2 regions of the Mesorhizobium sp. M0491 genome follow, and region 1 is predicted to be linked to the other one. Evidence: predicted binding sites of a transcription regulator. Region 1 holds the regulator's gene; the other holds the start of a gene.
The links. The regulator HrcA, encoded in region 1, represses chaperone genes, less so after heat shock. The targets are predictions, from matches to a motif close to GTTAGCACTCNCNNNNNGNGAGTGCTAAC.
Positions count from the first base shown of each region.

Region 1 (10,518 bases):
TTGACCGAGGCGATCGGATTGAAGAATTCGAGCTTGGCGATGAGATTGGCGACGATGCCCTTTTCCCGAGCGAATTTGTCGAGCCGCACCAGAGGCGTATCGCCGATCGTGTCGGTGATGGAATCGTAGACGCGGCCGCGGCCGGGCACGCGGGCTGATGTGGCGGGCTTGTTCATTGGTTTCGCTCCCAGAATTCAGGCAAGTGGATTTGCGGGCAACATAGGACCTTCGACCGCGCAAGATAGACTGTCGATTGAAAATATCCGAGTGGGACCTGTGTCTAAAACAGTGCCGTCTCGGAAAAGCATTTCCCGCAAAGGCCTGTTTGCGAAATGCTTTGGCCGAAAGCCCGCTATTGGCGGGCGGCAATCGCTGCAGCGGCACCGACCATGAAGCCGGCAGCCGTACGGTTCAGCGCCTTGAGCGCGCGCGGCGACTTCAGGAACCAGCGCGCCTTGGCGGCCAGCGCCAGATACGGCACCAGCACCACCAGAAGCACGACGACCGTCAGCGCGACGAGAATGCCGTAGTCGGCCAGCGTAATGGTCTTCAGGTCGACGATGGTCGGCGTGATGGCGAGGTAGAAGATCATCGTCTTCGGATTGCCGAGCGTGACGGTCAGGCCGGCGGCAAAGCTCGACAGCAACCCGCTTTTGCCTTTTCTGGCCTCGACGGTCTCGGGCGTGATGCCGCTGTTCCAGAAGCGCCAGCCGAGGAAGGCGAGATAGGCGACGCCGAGCCATTTGATGGCCAGGAAAACCATGCCGAAACTCTGTGCAACGATGGCGAGGCCGAGCACCACAGCGGTCAGATAGGTGATGTCGCCAACCATCAGGCCAAAGGACATCGCCAGCGACGAGCGGAAGCCGGAGCCGAGCGCACGGGCGACCAGCGCGGTGATGCCGGGACCAGGAATCGCGGCGGCGATGCCGAGAGCGGCGCTGTAGGCGAGGAATCCGGTGAGGGTCATGGTTGCGGCCTTGCGCGACGCTGCTATCACGGCATCCTATCGCACAAAGTCCGGCGGGCGTGAATTCCCTGAAACTCGGATTCGATTGCACCACGCCTGTGCGAACTGCGCTCAGGAACGACCGTCGCCATGGGTGACACGCCAGATGGTGCCGTTGCCGTCCTCGGTGACGATCAGCGCGCCATCCAGGGCCACCGCCACGCCGACCGGCCGCCCCCAGACCTCACCGTTCGAGACGACGAAGCCGGTGATGAAATCCTCATACTCGCCGGTTGGCTTGCCGTCCTTGAACAGCAACCGCACCACCTTGTAGCCGGTCCGGTTGCCGCGGTTCCATGACCCGTGCAGAGCGACGAAAGCATCGCCCTTGTACTCGGCCGGAAAGCTCTTCCCATCGTAGAAGGCGATGTTGAGCGGCGCCGAATGCGCCTGCATCAGCACATCGGGAACGGTCGTTTTGCCGGCAAGATCGGGGCGCTCACCCTTGTGGCGCGGATCCTCATTGTCGCCGATATAATACCACGGCCAGCCATAGAAGGCGCCGTCCTTGATCACGGTCGCGTATTCGGGCGGCACATTGTCGCCAAGCGCATCCCGTTCGTTGACGACGCACCACAGCGCGCCGGTCGCCGGCTGCACGGTCATGCCCGAGCAGTTGCGCAGGCCGGTGGCAAGGATGCGGCCATTCTTGCCATTGGGATCGAAGGCCAGGACGCCGGCGCGGCCGTCCTCGGATCCCCATGTGGCGCCGAGCGGCTGCGACTTCGCCCAGGCGTCGAGGCCGCCCTTCGGTTCCTTGCCCATGCGCTCGGCGACATTCGATCCCGAGCCGACCGACAGATAAAGCGTCTTGCCATCCGGCGAAAAGGCGATGTCGCGGGTCCAGTGATGATTGGCGGGGATGTTGCCGACGATGGTTTCCGGATCGCCGGAGGCCTTCAGGTCGCCATTGCGGTAGGCAAAGCGCACGATGCTGTCGCTGTTGGCGACATAGATCCATTGCGGGTCAGCGCCCGGCGGATAGAAGGCAATGCCATAGGGCCGTTTGAGATTGCCGGCAAAGATGCCGTCCTGCACAGGGCTCGCGCTGCCTTCCGCCAGGCGATAGATGCGGACCTGATTTGCTTTGCTGTCGGCGACGAACAGGTCACCGTTCGGCGCGACGCGCACGACGCGTGGATTGTCGATGCCTGATGCAACCAGCTCGGCCGAGAATCCCGGCGGCAGTTGCAGCTTCGCGTCTGCCGGCATGTCCGCAACGCCGGCGCTGTTCGAGGTCGATCTGTTGGCATAGGGCTTAGGCAGATCATCCGGTCTGATCAGCCGACGTGTGCCCGGCTTGTCCGCTCGCCAGTCGCCGAAGGCGGCCGCACCTTTCAGCACCGGCTCGTCCGCCTGCTGCGCGAACGAAGCGGTCGAGAGAAACAGTGCGGCGAAAAGTGCGGGGCCGGCAAAACGCATCATTCGGTCCTCCAATGTTTGGGCGTGAGAACAGGAACGAGCGGTCTCGTCGATCGTTCCACGGCACACGATGAGGTGGAGGAAGCTTCCGGTTTCCCGGCTCAGGTCCCGGCGGCGTAAAAATCGTCGTCGAGGCGTTTTTCCAACTCGACGAGGTCAGCCGGCAGCGGCAATCCCATGGCGCGCATTTCCTGCAGTTTTTCACGCAACTGCTCCTGGATCTCGTGCTGGTCTTCCGGCTGGTTGACCATCTCTTCCAGCAGCAGGCTGATCCGGGCCTTGAATTCTTCGAGCGCCATCATCGTCTCCTCGGTTGGATCAGCTCAGCGCAGCATGCGGGAAATCAGCTGCGCCGTATAGTCGACCATTGGGACGATGCGCGCGTAGTTCAGCCGGGTCGGGCCGATGACGCCGAGCGCGCCCACGACGCGGGCATCCTTGTCGCGATAGGGCGCGACAACCAGCGACGAGCCTGACAGCGAAAACAGCTTGTTTTCCGAGCCGATGAAGATGCGCACGCCCGATCCCTCTTCGGCGAGGTCAAGCAGCTGGATAAGCCCGTCCTGCGTCTCCATGTCCTCGAACAGATGGCGCAGCAGTTCGATGTCGGCCTGGGCGGTGACGTTTTCGAGCAGATTGGCGCGGCCACGCACGATCAGCCGCGCCGGCAGGCCGCTGTCTGCGCCTGCCCACACCGCCAGTCCCTTTTCGACCAGGTCCTGCGACAGCGTGTCGAGTGCGGCGCGGGTTTCTTCCTTGATGCGGGCGATCTCGATCCGCGCCTCGGCCAGCGTGCGGCCGCGTATATGGGCGTTGAGGAAATTCGAGGCCTCGTGCAGTTGCGAGACGGTGATGCCGGCGGGCAGCTCGACGACGCGATTTTCGACGTCGCCATTCTGCGACACCAGCACCGCCAGCGCCTTGGTCGGTTCGAGCTGGATGAATTCGATGTGCTTCAGCGCCACCTCGTTCTTGGCGGCCAGCACCAGGCCGGCGCCGCGCGACATGCCTGACAGCATCTGGCTGGCCTCGGTCAGCATGTGTTCCAGCGTCGCGCCCGAGCCGGACGCCCGAACCTGTGCCTCGATGGCGCGGCGCTCCTCGTCGGAAAGGTCGCCAAGCTCCATGAAGGCATCGACGAAGAAACGCAGGCCGGCCTGCGTCGGCAACCGGCCGGCCGAGATGTGCGGCGCGTAGATCAGGCCGAGATGCTCGAGATCGCTCATCACGTTGCGGATGGTCGCCGGCGACAGCGAGGACGGCAGGATGCGCGACAGGCTGCGCGAGCCCACCGGTTCACCGTCCCTGAGGTAGGAATCGACAATGCGCCGGAAGATGTCGCGGGAACGCATATCGAGCGACTGAAGCGCGGGCGACTGCGAACTCGGATCGACTGCCTTGGTCATACGGCCAAAAACCTCCGGCCCAAGGATATAGACTTACACTGCACCCGCGCAACCCGGTGTCTTTGTGAGATCACCCGGTGTCTGTGTGAGATCACCCGGTGTCTGCGTCAGATCGTCAGGCCATTTTCCTTTGCGCCACGCGTCCCATGCGGTTACAAGCCGGCCAAGATTCCGAAAAATGACAAGAAAGCAGCCTGAATGCGCCCTTCCAAACGCCAATTCGACGAAATGCGTGCCATCTCCTTCGAGCGCGGCGTCTCCAAGCATGCCGAAGGCTCGTGCCTGGTGAAGTTCGGCGACACGCATGTCCTGTGCACGGCCAGCCTTGAGGAAAAAGTGCCTGGCTGGATGCGCAATTCCGGCAAGGGCTGGGTGACGGCCGAATACGGCATGCTGCCGCGCTCGACCGGCGAGCGCATGCGCCGCGAGGCTTCGGCCGGCAAGCAGGGCGGCCGCACGCTGGAAATCCAGCGGCTGATCGGCCGCTCCCTGCGCGCCGTGGTCGATTTGCAGGCGCTGGGCGAGCAGCAGATCACCGTCGACTGCGACGTCATCCAGGCCGATGGCGGCACCCGCACCGCATCGATCACCGGCGGCTGGGTGGCGCTGTATGACTGCCTGCGCTGGATGGAAGCGCGCCAGATGGCCAGCGTCGCCAAGGTGCTGAAGGACCATGTCGCTGCGATCTCCTGCGGCATCCATGACGGTCAGCCGGTTATCGACCTCGACTATATCGAGGATTCCGCGGCCGGCACCGACGCCAATTTCGTCATGACCGGCAAGGGTGGCATCGTCGAGATCCAAGGCACCGCCGAGGGCGAGCCTTTCTCCGAAGAGCAGTTCGCGGACTTGATGGGCCTGGCCAAGAAAGGCATCCAGCGGTTGGTGAGTTTGCAGCAGATGGCAGTGGCTTAGGATTAAATGCCGAGCTTGAACACCCCCCTCTGCCCTGCCGGGCATCTCCCCCGCAAGGGGGGAGATCGGATGTCGTTTCGGGCTTCGCTAATCTCTAACGTTGCAAAGGGCGCGGCGATGCGGAGGCTGCCAATCTCCCCCCTTGCGGGGGAGATGCCCGGCAGGGCAGAGGGGGGTGCCTCGTGATGCCCTCTGCCATCCTTGAATCAGCTCTCTACGTCAGCGACCTGACCGCAGCGGAAACCTTCTACACCGACATCCTCGGCCTCCCCCTCCTCGGCAAGGTGGCCGGCCGGCATCTCTTCTTCCGCTGCGGCCCCGGCGTGCTGCTCGTCTTCAACGCCGAGGCGACCAAAATCCCGCCGGCGTCCGACGCCAGGCTGCCGGTGCCGCCGCACGGCACGGTCGGCGAAGGCCATCTCTGCTTTGCTGCGACCGCCGACGAAATCGTGCGCTGGAAAGCGCATCTTGAGGCGAAGAACATCGCTATCGAAAGCGAATTTGAATGGCCGCAGGGCGGCCGTTCGATCTATACACGCGACCCCTCGGGCAATTCGATCGAATTCGCCGAGCCACGAATCTGGGGCCTTTGATGCATTCTCTCGACGGAAAGAAGATCGTCGTCGCCAGCCACAATGAAGGCAAGCTGCGCGAATTCGCCGACCTGATGGGGCCGTTCGGCTTCGAAGCGAAATCGGCCAAGGAGTATGGCCTGCCGGAACCGGACGAGACCGGTACCACCTTCGAGGAGAACGCCTACATCAAAGCGCTCGCCGCAGCCAAGGCGACAGGCCTGCCGGCGCTGTCGGACGATTCCGGCCTGTGCGTCGACGCGCTCGACGGCGCGCCCGGCGTCTACACCGCCAACTGGGCCGAAACCCCGGATGGATCGCGCGATTTCGGCATGGCCATGCAGCGCACCGAAGTGGCGTTGCAGGAAGTCGGCGCGGCCTTGCCGCAACAGCGCAAGGGACGTTTCGTTGCCGTCATCTGCCTGGCGTTTCCCGACGGCGAGGCGGAATATTATCGCGGCGAGGCCGAAGGCACGCTGGTCTGGCCGCCGCGCGGCGAACTCGGCTTCGGCTACGACCCGGTCTTCCTCCCCGACGGCTTCGACAAGACTTTTGGTGAGATGACGGCCGAGGAAAAGCACGGCTGGAAGCCCGGCCAGCCGACGGCGCTGTCGCATCGCGCTCGCGCCTTCCAGAAATTCGCCAAAGCGAGATTGGGCTCGACATGAGCATGCTGCTCGACCGGGCGCCCGGCTTCGGCGTCTATGTCCACTGGCCGTTCTGCGCGGCCAAGTGCCCCTATTGCGACTTCAACAGCCATGTCCGCCACCAGCCCGTCGACCAGGATCGTTTTGCCAGCGCCTTCGAGGCCGAGCTGGCGACGATGCGCGAACGCACCGGGCCGCGCGAGGTGACCAGCATTTTTCTCGGCGGCGGCACGCCGTCGCTGATGAAGCCGGAAACGGTGGCCAGGGTTCTGGACGCCGTGGCGAAGAACTGGACTGTGCCTGACGGCATCGAGGTGACGCTGGAGGCCAATCCGTCCTCGGTCGAGGCCGAACGCTTTCGCGGCTACCGGGCAGCCGGCGTCAACCGCGTGTCGCTCGGCGTGCAGGCGCTGGATGACAAGGATTTGCGCTTCCTCGGGCGGCTGCACAATGTCGAGGAAGCGCTGCACGCCATCGGCCTCGCGCGGGAAATATTCCCAAGGCTATCCTTCGACCTGATCTATGCCCGCCCCGGCCAGACCCCGGACGCTTGGGCATCGGAGCTGGAACAGGCGATCGGCCATGCCGCCGACCATCTGTCGCTTTATCAGCTGACCATCGAGGAAGGCACGCCCTTCCACGCCCTGCACGCGGCAAAGAAATTCATCATTCCCGACAATGACCACGCCGCCGACCTCTATGCGCTGACGCAGGAGATTACATCGGCGCATGGTTTGCCGGCCTACGAGATTTCCAACCACGCAAGGCCGGGCGCCGAGAGCCGGCACAACCTCACCTATTGGCGCTATGGCGAATATGTCGGCGTTGGACCCGGCGCGCATGGCCGCTTCGTCGAGAACGGTCGCCGCACGGTGACGATCGCCGAGCGGATGCCGGAAACCTGGGCCAATCTGGTCGAGGCCAAGGGCCATGGCGTCACCGGCGGCGAAATCCTGACGCGTTCGGAAGAGGCCGACGAATTCCTGCTGATGGGCCTGCGGCTCGCCGAAGGCATCGACCTCTCCCGCTACGAAGCGTTCTCCGGACGCGGCCTGTCGAGCGCGCGACTGTCGATGCTGCAGGGAGAGGGGCTGGTAGCGCCGATCGGCAATTCGCGCCTGCGCGCCACGCCGGCCGGTATGATCGTGCTCGACGCCGTAGTGGCGGACCTGGCGCGCTAACCCTTGAAGAACGTCCTCTTCGTATGCAGCCAGAACCGCTTGCGCAGCCCGACCGCCGAACAGGTGTTTTCAACGCGCCGGGATATCGAGGTGGCCTCGGCGGGGACCAACCACGATGCCGACACGCCGCTGACGCATTATCTGGTGGCGTGGGCCGACCTCATCTTCGTCATGGAAAAGGCGCACCGCACCAAACTGCAGAAGAAATTCAAGGCCAGCCTGAAGAAGGCCCGTGTTATCTGCCTCGATATACCTGACGAGTATGAATTCATGGATCTTGAGTTGATTAGCCTTCTGAAGGCACGCGTTTCACGGTATCTCGGTTGAGACGCCATCCGCAAAGGCCACCGGCATGAACCTGACCGTATCCTCCTGGCAATTCTGGGCCCTCCTCTCGGCTGCATTCGCGGCCCTGACGGCGGTCTTCGCCAAAGTCGGCATCGAGAACATCAATTCCGATTTCGCCACCTTCATCCGCACGGTCATCATCCTGATCGTGCTCGGTGCCATCCTGCTCGCCAGCGGCCAGTTCCAGTCGCCGGCTACAATCTCGGGAAAGACCTGGGCTTTCCTCGGCCTGTCCGGTCTGGCGACCGGCGCCTCATGGCTCTGCTATTTTCGGGCGCTCAAGATCGGCAATGCGGCGCAGGTGGCGCCGATCGACAAGCTAAGCGTCGTGCTTGTGGCGGTGTTTGGCGCGGCCTTTCTCGGCGAGCGGTTGTCCGGAGCGAATTGGCTTGGCGTCGCCCTTATCGCGGCGGGCGCGGTGCTGGTCGCCTATCGAGGCTAGTTGCGCGCCGTTGCGGGCATTCTTTGTTTCAAGACGGGTGATGAAGATATCGAAGCGATTGGGCATCGTCCGGTCAGTGCTCCGTCGTGCTGTCTGGTTTGTTGCTGTCGGAAAGCCTGCCCTTCGTCGGCGAGGTGCTCGCGGTCCGCTCTTTGGTCAGGCTGTTCTCGGTCTTGGCGGGCGGGCGCTTGGCCGTGGGCGCGGCACCGCGCTTGCGGCCGGCATAGTAGGGCTCGAAAGCGTCCTGTATCTTCAGGCTGTCCATCCTGTCCTCCTCCGGAATCAGGGGCTAATCTGCCAACGCCGGTTTGGTTCCCCACTGTGGCAAAGGAAAGGCGAATTCCTTACATCGGCGTCAGCTTTTGCAAGCCCGCGTCAGCCGTGCCAAACAGGGCTGAATGGAGAAGTCATCGGTGACCGCAGAGACGAGCAAGCGCAGCTATGTGGTCGGGCAGACCGAGATCGCGGCACGGCCATTGGAGCCGGCGCTCTATCTGGTGGCGACGCCGATCGGCAATCTCGCCGACATCACGCTGCGCGCGCTGGAGACGCTGGCCGCCGCCGACATCGTCGCTTGCGAAGACACGCGGGTGTCGCGCGTGCTGCTCGACCGCTACGGCATCCGCCGTCGCACCACGGCCTATCATGAGCACAATGCCGGCGAGGCCGGGCCGAAGCTGATCGCGGCGCTCCAGGCCGGACAGAGCGTGGCGTTGATCTCCGATGCCGGCACGCCGCTGGTGTCCGATCCCGGCTACCGGCTGGTCGGCGAGGCGCTCGACCACGGCATTCGCGTCGTGCCGATCCCCGGCCCATCGGCGCCGCTGGCGGCGCTGACGGCATCCGGCCTGCCCTCCGATGCCTTCATGTTCGCCGGCTTTTTGCCGGTGAAGACCGGGCAGCGGTTGACGCGGCTGGAGGCACTGAAAGCCGTGCCGGCGACGCTGATCTTCTTCGAATCGCCGCGCCGGCTGGCCGAATCCCTCGGTGCCATGGTCGAAGCGCTGGGCGGCGAGCGCAAGGCGGCGATCGGCCGTGAATTGACCAAGACCTTCGAGGAGATGCGCACCGGCACGCTTCAGGCGCTGGCCGACCACTATGCTGCGGCCGATACGCCGAAGGGCGAGATCGTCGTCTGCGTCGGTCCGGCCGAGGCCAGGGCCGACGAGCCCGCCGACATCGACCGGCTGCTTTTGTCGCTTGCCGCCGAGATGCCGGCCTCCAAAGCGGCGGCGGAAGCCGCGAAGATGACCGGCGGCCAGAAGCAGGGTCTCTATCGGCGGCTGCTGGAACTCAAGGATGTTTCCGGAGAGGGCAGTGGCTGAACGCCCGAGCGCCAGCCGCCAAAAGGCCTATCGGCGCGGCCATCGCGGCGAATGGCTGGCCGCATTGGCGCTGATGCTCAAGGGCTACCGGATTCTCGCGCGCCGCCATCGTACGCGCTTCGGCGAGATCGACCTGATCGCGCGGCGCGGCGATCTGGTGCTGTTCGTCGAGGTCAAGGCGCGGCGCACGCTGATGGAAGCCATGGAGGCGATCGGCCACGAATCGGAGCGACGCATAGAAGGTGCGGCCGACATCTGGCTGTCACGCCAAGCGGACTACGGCAGATTGTCGATGCGCTTCGACATGGTCGCGGTACTGCCCTGGCGCTGGCCGGTGCATGTCGAGAACGCGTTTTACGGAAGGAGTTGAGGGAGCGTCCCTCCTTCATTCGTCATCCACGGGCGGAGCAGGAGCGAAGCTCCGTCGCGGAGACCCGATGATCCATGCCGCGACCTCTAAGCGCCTCTACGGTGCAGGAATTGGGAGACTTTTCGCCGGATTTGGCGAGCTTGGCGATGGCTATTCTCGATCGCCGAACCCTCCGATCGACGTCACGGCATGGATCCTCGGGTCTGCGCTGCGTCGCTACGCTCCTTGCTCCGCCCGTGGATGACGAAGCGTAGGGTCCGCTTCGCGGATCACTCCTCACCCCCAGATCATCAGCGCCACCAACCCGACACCGCCGACCACTAGCCGCCACCAGCCGAACAGCGCGTAGCCTTTGCGCGAGACGTAGTCGAGCAGGAAGCGCACGACAATCAGCGCCGTGACGAAGGCGGCGACGAAGCCGACGGCGATGATCGGCAGGTCGGCACTGCTCAGCACGTTGCGGTTCTTGAACAGGTCGAAGGCGAAGGCGCCGACCATGGTCGGGATCGCAAGGAAGAAGGAAAATTCCGCAGCCGCGCGCTTATCGACGCCCAAAAGCAGGGCGCCGACGATGGTCGAGCCCGAACGCGATGTGCCGGGAATGAGCGACAGGCACTGGAAAAGCCCGATCTGCAGGTAAAGCCGGGTCGGGAAGCGCTCGACATCGCGGTAGACCGGCTTGAGGTTCATGCGGTCCACCGCCAGCAGCACGACGCCGCCGATGATCAGCATGATGCAGATCAGCCTCGGCGATTCGAACAGCACCGTCTTGATGAAATCATGCGCCAGCGCGCCGATGATCGCCGCCGGCAGGAAGGCGATCAGGATGCCGATGGCGAAATGCCGCGTCAGCCGGTCATGCGGCAGGTCGAGCAGCATCT
Region 1 is NZ_JAMYRE010000005.1:292,428-302,945, reverse strand. Features, by position in the region: gene cysK (cysteine synthase A) at 1-176, opposite strand, end outside; gene NKI69_RS08745 (LysE family translocator) at 353-970, opposite strand; gene NKI69_RS08740 (PQQ-dependent sugar dehydrogenase) at 1,082-2,434, opposite strand; gene NKI69_RS08735 (hypothetical protein) at 2,533-2,730, opposite strand; gene hrcA (heat-inducible transcriptional repressor HrcA) at 2,755-3,837, opposite strand; gene rph (ribonuclease PH) at 4,036-4,752, shown strand; gene NKI69_RS08720 (VOC family protein) at 4,935-5,345, shown strand; gene rdgB (RdgB/HAM1 family non-canonical purine NTP pyrophosphatase) at 5,345-5,992, shown strand; gene hemW (radical SAM family heme chaperone HemW) at 5,989-7,152, shown strand; gene NKI69_RS08705 (low molecular weight protein tyrosine phosphatase family protein) at 7,156-7,479, shown strand; gene NKI69_RS08700 (EamA family transporter) at 7,505-7,942, shown strand; gene NKI69_RS08695 (hypothetical protein) at 8,016-8,207, opposite strand; gene rsmI (16S rRNA (cytidine(1402)-2'-O)-methyltransferase) at 8,341-9,267, shown strand; gene NKI69_RS08685 (YraN family protein) at 9,260-9,637, shown strand; gene NKI69_RS08680 (undecaprenyl-diphosphate phosphatase) at 9,914-10,518, opposite strand, start outside.

Region 2 (10,518 bases), on a different contig from region 1:
ATCAAGATCACCCCCGGCCACCTTGCTGCGGCCACTCGCCGAGTACGAAGCGGTGGTCGGAGGGAGCTGGTGATGACGACGCTAGATCATGACCTGCTGATCGCAATCCTGGATCGGCTGAAGTTGACGGCCATCCGCGACCAGCTCGACACGCTCATGTCGAGCAAGATCGCGCAGTTCCCGTTTGTCCGCGAACTCGACGGCTTCGGCTTCGACGCGCAGCCATCGGTCTGCTTCAGCCAAACGTATTCATAGGTATGGGACAGGCCTTGCTATGTCCGAACGTCACTGCGCGGCAAAAACGTTGGATTTCTCAAGAAATAAAGTATTGGACAGTGCCCAATTTACCGTTGGAAAAGCTGGATATGGCGTTTCAGCGTTTCAGCGAAATAACCGAAATCAATCACTCCTAACAGCAAAGGCAACCGGAACTCGATCGCTTCCGTTGTCCGCGACTTAGCGAAACGCTTGTTCGCGATTTACTAAAACGGCTGTCCCAATTTAGTGAAATCCGCAGACAAGTCGCTGGAGGTTGGCCAAAGGCCACCCACGCCTGCTCCGAGGCCCTCCAGGGCAATGGTCTGAGACCTGGGCTCAAGCAGGATGAGACGCCGCTGGAGCTCAGGTGCAAGCGCTGCCACGCCCGCTCCGAGGCCCCACAAGGCCGAAGCGCAGTCGTCGGCGTCACGAGGCCTCTCGGCCACGACGACGAGCCTGAACCTGGATCCGCCTTTCTTGAGGCGTTGCGACTATCATCGCGGCGACACGCAGCTCTTGATTTGTGTGCGACACCTCAGCAGATCCATCGGGCTGAGCCGCTCAGCAATATCAACGAGAATGTCCAGCGGCAGATCAAGGATACTCAGAGGAGGAAACGCTTGATCTTGAGGCTCAGAGCGCGTCTGCTCCACTATAGAACAGGATGATTCACCGGGTCCTTCAACGCCAGCCGCCGGTCCGATGAGAGAATTGTCTCGGATATCACGCTCGATGGGGTTAAATGCCGAGATGGGCGCCTTGCCACGCTCCTCAATGCCCCTCATGATTCACCGCCTATAGCTACCAACTGAATGAATCATCGTGATTGTCGCGCAGCGGAATCCTCAAGGATCGGGCAGTTCGTAGGGGGCGCCGGTTTGACCAGGTTGAGCCCGCGAATTGCTCGATCGGACAAGATCCTAATTCTGACGAGATCCTCGGGACGCACTCCAAGTTGTCGATCATGTTCGGCACACAAGGAAAGGGCGGCATTGCTGCCGCCCTTTCCGCTGTAGGTTGATAGGGGCTGGATTAGAAATCCATGCCGCCCATGCCGCCCATGCCGCCCATACCGCCGCCGCCCATGCCGCCAGGCATGCCGCCGCCGCCAGCCGACTCCTTCTTCGGAGCCTCCGCGATCATGGCTTCGGTGGTGACCAGCAGGCCGGCGACCGAGGCCGCGTCCTGGAGAGCCGTACGGACAACCTTGACCGGATCGACGATACCCATGGCGATCATGTCGCCATATTCGCCGGTCTGGGCGTTGTAGCCGAAGGTCGCGCCCTTGTTCTCAAGGATCTTGCCGGCAACGATCGATGCTTCCGCACCGGCGTTGGCCGCGATCTGGCGGGCCGGAGCCTGCAGCGCACGACGAACGATGTTGATGCCGGCGGCCTGGTCGGCATTGACGCCGGTGACCTTGATGTCGGCCGAAGCGCGCAGGAGAGCGACGCCGCCGCCTGCAACGATGCCTTCTTCGACGGCCGCGCGGGTCGCGTTGAGGGCGTCATCGACGCGGTCCTTCTTTTCCTTGACTTCGACTTCCGTCGCACCGCCGACGCGGATCACCGCAACGCCGCCGGCGAGCTTCGCCAGACGTTCCTGCAGCTTCTCCTTGTCGTAGTCCGAAGTGGTCTCTTCGATCTGCTGCTTGATCTGGGCAACGCGGCCCTGGATCTCGGCCTTCTTGCCGGCACCGTCGACGATGGTGGTGTTCTCCTTGGAGATCGACACCTTCTTGGCGCGGCCGAGCATGTTGAGGCCGACGTTCTCGAGCTTGATGCCGAGGTCTTCGGAGATGACCTGGCCACCGGTGAGGATGGCGATGTCTTCCAGCATGGCCTTGCGGCGATCACCGAAGCCCGGCGCCTTGACGGCGGCGATCTTCAGGCCGCCACGCAGCTTGTTGACGACCAGCGTGGCCAGGGCCTCGCCTTCGACGTCTTCCGAGATGATGAGCAGCGGCTTCGAGGTCTGCACGACGGCTTCGAGAACCGGCAGCATCGCCTGCAGGTTGGACAGCTTCTTCTCGTGCAGGAGGATGTAGACGTCCTCGAGCTCGGCAACCATCTTGTCGGCGTTGGTGACGAAGTAGGGCGAGAGATAGCCGCGGTCGAACTGCATGCCTTCGACGACCTCGAGTTCAGTCTCGGCGGTCTTGGCTTCCTCAACCGTGATGACGCCTTCGTTGCCGACCTTCTGCATCGCTTCGGCGATCATCTTGCCGACCGACTCGTCGCCATTGCCGGCGATCGTGCCGACCTGGGCAACTTCCTCGGAGGTCTTGATCTTCTTGGCAGCCTTGCCGAGCGCCGCGACGACTTCGGTCACGGCCAGATCGATGCCGCGCTTCAGGTCCATCGGGTTCATGCCGGCGGCAACGGCCTTGTTGCCTTCCTGGACGATCGACTGCGCCAGAACGGTCGCGGTTGTGGTGCCGTCACCGGCGATGTCGTTGGTCTTCGAAGCAACTTCGCGGATCATCTGCGCGCCCATGTTTTCGAACTTGTCGGAAAGTTCGATTTCCTTGGCGACGGTGACCCCGTCCTTGGTGATGCGCGGTGCGCCGAACGACTTGTCGATGACGACGTTGCGGCCCTTGGGGCCGAGGGTGACCTTCACCGCGTCGGCGAGGATGTTGATGCCGTGAAGCATGCGCTCACGGGCATCGCGGGAGAATTTTACGTCTTTGGCAGCCATTTTTTTACTCCTGGGCATCTCGCCCGAAATTCAGATTTGATGGTGCGAAGGAAAGGCCTGATATCAGCCGATGATGCCCATAATGTCGGATTCCTTCATGATCAGAAGGTCTTCGCCATTGAGCTTGACTTCGGTGCCCGACCACTTGCCGAACAGGATGCGGTCGCCGGCCTTGACGTCCAGCGGGACCAGCTTGCCAGCTTCGTCACGAGCGCCGGAGCCGACGGCGATGATCTCGCCTTCCTGCGGCTTTTCCTTCGCCGTATCCGGGATGATGATCCCGCCGGCGGTCTTGGATTCGGATTCGACCCGGCGAACGACCACGCGGTCATGCAGCGGCCGGAAATTCGACTTTGCCATTTTTGGATGTCCTTGGTGCGGATGTTGAACGGTTCTCCGTTGCCGGAGCGTGCTTAGCACTCAGCGGAAGCGAGTGCTAACGCGGCAATGAGATAAGCCGCATGCTCCTGCTAGTCAAGACGAAAGAGCAAAGAGCAAAGAGAAAAGAGCAGACAGCAAAGAGAAGAGAGCAAGGAGCGTGTAAGCATCGAGCCTTTTATGTGAACAATGTCGGGTATCAGACATATATGGGGCGGCTCACCCTTTGTATTTGAGCTTTATTCAGATGGCACGAATGATGCAACAGGTGATGCATTTGATCTCATCCAGAGGCTCGCACGGGGTCGTGCTGCGTCAGCTCGGTCGTGTCGAGCTTCAGAAGGCCATTTTGGCATTGGTTCTGTTGCCCTATTCCCATTCATGACCAGTCCTGCGCGCGTGAGCCGGCCGGCTAGATTCCAACCACGAGAGCGCCGCCGCTGAGACCCGCACCTGCCGCCGACAGAAGGATTTTCTCTCCAGGCTGGAATGGCTCCGTCTGGTTGGCGAGCGAGAGCGACAGCGGGATCGTCGCGGCCGAAGAGTTGCCGTATTCGGCAATCGTCTTGACAATTGCTTGGTCGGCGATGCCGAGGTTCCTCCCGACCGCGTCGAAAATCCGAGTATTGGCCTGATGGGGCACGAACCGGCCGAGATCGTGTGGCCGCACTCCGGCAGCGGCTAGAGCGCTTGTCGAGCAATCGGTCATCATCTCCACGGCCATTGCGAACACTTCGCGGCCGTCCGTCATCCTCATTCGGGTTTGCGCGAGATCGAGGTCACCGTGGAACGGCTTGTTGCTTCCTCCTGCGGGAATCTGGATCAGCCCGTATCGCGAGCCGTCCGAAGCCACCGAGGCACCGAGAATGCCCCGATCAGCATCATCGCACTGACCGATCACCAGGGCGCCGGCGGCATCGGCAAACAGGACCGAGCTTGCGCGCTCGGCTGGATTGATGCGGCGGCTGAGGATATTGGCGGCGATAACAAGGCTCGCTTTGCCGTGCAGGCGGGTAAATCCGTCCGCAAACATCAGCGCATAGATGAAGCCGGCGCAGGCGCCGGTCAGATCCACCGCGCCTGCGCGGCCAAGGCCAAGCTTGTGTGCGACCAGCGGCGCGCTGGGCGGCAGAAGATGGTCGGGCGTCGAGGTGGCAAGCAACAGCAGACCGATGTCGTGGCGCGCAATACCGGCGTTCGCCAGCGCCATGTCGCCGGCCTGCGCAGCAAGACCAGACAGCGTGTCTTCGTCGGTTGCCCAGAAGCGCGACCGTATCCCGGTACGCCTTTCGATCCAGCCTGGATCAAGACCGAGATTGCTCTCGATTTCGGCATTCGCCACCTTTCGCCCAGGCGCATGATGGCCAAACCCGAGAATGCGCGACGACTTGCTCATGGCCTGGACCCGAAGCGTTCGCCCGCCTCCTCAATGGCGTCATAGAGTCGCTCGAGCTCGTCGCCGGTGATGCAATAGGGTGGCAGAAGGTAGAGGACATTGCCGAGCGGGCGCACAAGTAGCCCTCGCTCGAGGAAGAAAGCGCGCAGTTTCGGTCCGATCTCGGCGAGATAACCTGCGGAACCGGTTCGCAGGTCGAGCGCCGCGATCGTGCCGGTCGCCCGGCAGTCGGTGAAGAAGCTGTTGTCGCGAAAGCGTCGAAGCCCGGTGGCCTGCATTGCGCTCAAGGCCGCAATGCGCTCGGCCACCGGCTCGTCCCGCCAGATCTCGACATTGGCAAGTGCTGCCGCGCAGGCAATCGGGTTGGCAGTGTAGGAGCTCGAATGGAAAAACGTCTTCTTCCGGTCCTCGGAATAATGAGCCTGGAAGATGGCATCGGTGGCAAGCGTTACGGCCAGCGGGATGGCGCCGCCGGTCAGGCCTTTCGAGGTGCACAGGATATCTGGAGAGATCGATGCCTGCTCGCAGGCGAACATGGTTCCGGTCCGCCCCCAGCCGGTCATCACTTCGTCGGCGATCAGCAGCGTGCCGGAGGCCTCAGTGATCTTCTTCAATTCGGCCAGAATTGAAGCCGGATACATCAGCATGCCGCCGGCGCCCAGCACCAGCGGCTCGACGATTAAGGCTGCGGCTCGTCGATCGCGGGTCACAGCCTCTAAACGATCCAGCGTCTCCTGCTCGCGCCCCGCTGCCGGAAAGGGGATGGTGGCGACCTCGAACAGCAAGGGTTCGTAGGCGACGTTGAACACGCCACGCGCACCGACGCTCATCGTGCCGATCGTGTCGCCATGATAGCTGTGATGCATGACGACGATGCGCGAGCGTGGGGCGCCGATGTTGCGGAAATAACTGAGTGCCATCTTCAGCGCTACTTCGACCGAGGTCGAGCCACTGTCGGAATAGAACACCCAGTCGAGTCCAGCGGGAGCGAGGCCGACAAGCGCCTTGGCCAAGCGCTCTGCCGGCTCGTGCGTGAAGCCCGCAAAGATAATCTGGTCGAGGCTCGACGCGGTTGTCTCGATTGCCTTCATGATGCGGGGATGGCGGTGGCCATGTGTGACGACCCACCAGGAGGAGATGGCGTCCAGGATGCGGGCGCCGTCGGCCCTGCGGAGATAGGCGCCTTCAGTCCGGACGATTTCTGGGATCGCAGGCTCGAGCGCGTGCTGGGTGAAGGGATGCCACACATGAGACTGCGACATCAGTCACCTCCAGTAATCGAGGCGAAGGCGAAGCCGGCAATCATTGCGTCCCTCAGTGTCTTGCCCGTCAGCAGATCGAGGTGCGGCAGCCTGCCGAGCTGCGGCGCACCGCTGAATTCCACGATGGTCCGTTGCGTATCGGCCATCTCATCGCCGATGAAAGCGATGCCGGCCAACGGGATGGATCGGGCGCGGAGCGCCTCGATCGAGAGCAAGGTGTGGTTGATGGTGCCGAGCGTGGTGCGGGCGCACAGAATGACGGGCAGCCGCCATTCAGCGAAGATGTCGATGAGCCTTGTGCGCCGGTTAAGCGGCACCATCAGGCCGCCGGAGCCTTCGATGACGAGCGGCGTCGGTAGCACGGGAAAAGCAAGATCGGCAGCCTTGATCGCCACGCCGTCGATCTCGGCCGAACGATGCGGCGACAGCGGGCTCCGCAAGCGGTAGGCTTCCGGCAGCACGCGCTCTGAGGGCAAGCCGGCAAGCCGCGCGACCACCTCGCTGTCGGTCTCGCCGTCGAGGCCCGATTGCACCGGTTTCCAGTAAAAGCCGTCGAGCAAACCGGCGAGCCCAGCCGCAAACACGGTCTTGCCAACTCCCGTGTCGGTTCCGGTGATGACGATGCGTTGGGTCATATCGCCTCCGGCAATCTTTGGGCCAACACCTCGACCAGCGCCTCGACCATGGCGGAAATGTCGGCTTCGCCGATATTGAGCGTCAGTGAGATGCGCAGCCGCGACGTGCGCACGGTCGGAGGACGAATACCGCGTATGTCGAAGCCGCGGGCCTGCAGGCGCGCCGCCACTGCCATGGTGCGCCTGACATCGCCGATTACGAGGGGCTGGATCTGCGAGCCGCTGGGTATCACGCCGCAGCGCTCGGCCAGCTGGCGGCCGGCGAAGGCAACGCGTTCATGCAGCTGAACACGCCGCATAGGCTCGTCGGCGAGCATTGCGAGTGCTTCGCGCACTGCCACTGCCATCAGCGGCGATGGCGCGGTGGCGTAGATGAATGGCCGGCAACGGTTGATCAGATACTCGCACAGTGTCCTCGGCCCGGTCACGAGCCCACCAGATGCGCCGAGCGCCTTGCCGCAGGTGTGGAGCGCGACGATGTTGTCGCGGCCCTCGAAAGCGGCGGCAAGCCCCCGGCCGTCCGGTCCCCAGACGCCGGTCGAATGCGCCTCGTCAATGACGATGAATGCGCCGTGCCGATCGGCAAGCGCGACCAGGCTCTCCAAAGGCGCGCAGTCGCCATCCATGCTGTAAAGGCTTTCCACCGCGATCCAGACGCATCCCATGCCGCCTGCGGCGCGCCAACGTGTGATCGCATCCTCGACAGCGGTGGCATCGTTGTGCGCGGCCAGCACGAACTGTGCGCGCCCGGCCTGCGCACCCTCATGCATGCTGGCATGGGCGAGCTCATCGAGAAGCAAAAGATCGCCCTTCTGCGGCAGGGCACTCAGCAGAGCGAAGTTGGCGATGTAGCCGCTGCCGAAGAACAGCGCGCGGTCGGCTCCAAAGAATGCCGCCGCGTCTGCCTCGAGCTGCTCGTGTTCCGGTGCATTGCCGCGCAACAGCCGCGACCCGGTGGCGCCAACCGGCGTGCCCCGCGCAATCGCCGCCACAACAGCATCGCCAAGTCTCCTGGACGAGGCCAGCCCGAGATAGTCGTTCGACGAGAAGTCCAGCCCGGCGCGGGGCGAAAGCGTCCGCAGCCGGTCCTTGCGCGCCAGCCTCTTCAAGGTCGCATCATAACTGGCAAGCGGCGCCCCGTTCATTGCGCTTCGAGTTCCATCGGCTCGATGCCAAGGCGCCGGAACAGCAGGGTATCCTTGTCCTCACCGGGATTGTCCGCCGTCAGCAGCGTGTCGCCGACGAAAATCGAGTTGGCGCCGGCAAAAAAGCACAGCGCCTGCATCTCGTCGGTCATGGCCATACGGCCGGCGGAGAGACGGATATGCGATTTCGGCATCATGATGCGCGCCAGCGCGATCACGCGCACGAATTCGATCGGCTCAATGGGCTTGGCATCGGCAAGCGGCGTGCCGGCGATCGGAATCAGCATGTTGATCGGAACGCTTTGCGGATGTTCCGGCAGATTGGCCAGCGTCACCAACATGTCGATCCGGTCCACCGGCTCCTCGCCCATGCCGATAATGCCGCCGCAGCAGACCTTGATGCCGGATCGACGAACCTGCTCAAGCGTGTCGAGCCGCTCGGCATAGCCGCGCGTGCTGATGATCTCGCTGTAGTAGCGTTCCGACGTATCGATGTTGTGGTTGTAGTAGTCGAGGCCCGCTTGCTTCAGTCGAGCGGCTTGCTCAAGATCGAGCATGCCGAGCGTCATGCAGGTCTCCATGCCCAGCGCCTTGACGCCTTCGACCATCGCCACCACCGCATCCATGTCGCGCGCCTTGGGGTTTCGCCAGGCCGCGCCCATGCAATAACGCGTGGCGCCGGCATCACGCGCCTTGGTCGCCTCGGCGATGACGCGCCGGACCTCCATCAGCTTCGACGCCTTCAGGCCGGTTTCGTGACGCGCCGACTGGCTGCAATAGCCACAATCCTCCGGGCATCCTCCCGTCTTGATGCTGAGCAGCCGGCTGAGCTGGACCTTGTTTGGATCGAAATTCTGGCGGTGCACCGTTTGCGCCAGGAAGAGGAGATTGTTGAAGGGGGCATGGTAAAGTGCCTGAGCCTTCTCCAGGGTCCACGCTCCGGGGTCAGGGGATTGAGTCTGTGGCGATGTCTGCGTTGAACTTGCCGTTTGCATGTCCATGCTGTTCCTCCGGTCTGTCTTGCGGGGTCTTTGCTATCTGACTGTTGACGATCGGAGAGGACAGTTGACCCAATCCTGACTCAGACAATCATGAGCCCCGATGGTCGAGGCCGATATCCAGGATCGGCGCGCTGTGGATGAGTCGTCCGACCGAAATCAGATCAACGCCGGTCGCGGCAACCGCCCGCGCTGTATGGGACGTGATCCCGCCAGAAGCCTCGGTGATAGCGCGGCCACCGACCATTGCGACGGCGCGGCGAAGATCGGGGAGGGACATGTTGTCGAGCAGAACCGCATCGGGAGCGAAGCCAAGTACCTCCTCCAACTGGGCCAGAGTATCGACCTCGACTTCGATCTTGACGAGATGACCGGCCGCTCTTCGTGCTCGCTCGAGCACTGGGCGGACGCCGCCTGCGATGGCGATGTGGTTGTCCTTGATCAAAATTGCATCGTCCAGACCGAAGCGGTGATTGGACCCGCCACCTGCGCGCACGGCATACTTTTCGACTGCCCGCAATCCGGGCGTCGTCTTGCGGGTGCAGACGATCTTCGCGCCATACCCACGAACCGCAGCGACGATCGATGCCGTTGCCGTGGCGATGCCGCTCAGATGGCACAAAAAATTGAGTGCCGTCCTTTCGGCTGTGAGAATGGCCCGGGCCGGGCCAACCACTGATGCAATGATCTCTCCATCCACGACATTGCAGCCGTCTGCGCGCTCCACCGAGATTTCGACAGCAGGATCAATCAAGTGGAAAGCGAGCATCGCCAGATCGAGGCCGGCGACAACTCCGGACTGTCGCGCCACCAACACGGTTCCCGCTTGGTATTCCTTCGGGACGATGGCCTGCGTGGTCAAGTCGCCGGCTCTGCCAAGATCTTCAAGAAGAGCTGCCCGTACAAGCGGCTCAAGCACGACCGTGGGTAGCGGTGAAAGTGTCATCACTTCGGCCCTTCGAGACTTGGCGAGTGTCCGAGTTCGCGCGCAGCGCCCAAGGCGGCTTCGAGCGTGATTTCGGACCGTCGGGCGGCAGTCGCATGATGAGGAAAATCTGTCCGGTAATGAGCGCCGCGGCTTTCTTCGCGCAACAAGGCGGCAACCGCGATCATTAGCCCGACAGCCGCCGGATCCGAGACCGCATCCTTGCTTTCGGCGAGCGGCAATAAGGCACGTGTGGCTGCTTTCAAACCTTCACCATCCCGGACGATGCCGAGTGCGCGCGACAGGAAAACACGCACGGGTATCGGAGCGGGCGGTGGGTAAACGTTGGCAAACGCAGGCCTTGTTCTGCGCGCAGGCGCCCCGGCGACACTTTCAGCGACCCAGCGGGCGCACACGATGGCTTCTGTCAAGGAATTGCTGGCGAGCCTGTTGGCGCCATGCAGTCCTGTCGAAGCGACTTCGCCGCAGGCCCACAGCCCCTTGACGGAGGTTCTGCCGGAGCTGTCCACGGCAACGCCACCCATGTGGTAGTGTTGGGCCGGCCGAATGGGGATGAGATCGCGGGCGGGATTGATGCCCGCTCCACGACAGGCTGATGCGATTGTCGGGAAATGTCGAGCGAATGCCGGGCCAGGCCGTTGTCGGACGTCGAGAAAAACACGGTGGCCGTCCGCAAGATGGTTCCACACGGCCCGGGCCAAGACATCGCGAGGCGCAAGTTCCGCCCCTGGCACGCTCTGGAGAAAAGCCTGGCCGGTTTCATCGATCAGGGCAGCACCTTCGCCTCGGACAGCCTCGCT
Region 2 is NZ_JAMYRE010000038.1:12,563-23,080, forward strand. Features, by position in the region: partial or broken gene NKI69_RS31755 (ATP-binding protein) at 73-231, shown strand; gene groL (chaperonin GroEL) at 1,291-2,958, opposite strand; gene groES (co-chaperone GroES) at 3,022-3,318, opposite strand; gene bioZ (3-oxopimeloyl-[acyl-carrier-protein] synthase BioZ) at 3,749-4,732, opposite strand; gene NKI69_RS31780 (adenosylmethionine--8-amino-7-oxononanoate transaminase) at 4,729-5,994, opposite strand; gene bioD (dethiobiotin synthase) at 5,994-6,629, opposite strand; gene NKI69_RS31790 (8-amino-7-oxononanoate synthase) at 6,626-7,774, opposite strand; gene bioB (biotin synthase BioB) at 7,771-8,769, opposite strand; gene nadC (carboxylating nicotinate-nucleotide diphosphorylase) at 8,864-9,718, opposite strand; gene NKI69_RS31805 (L-aspartate oxidase) at 9,718-10,518, opposite strand, start outside.
Region 2: groES (co-chaperone GroES) is a predicted target of HrcA. The motif match lies at 3,371-3,399, and genes of this name have one in related genera.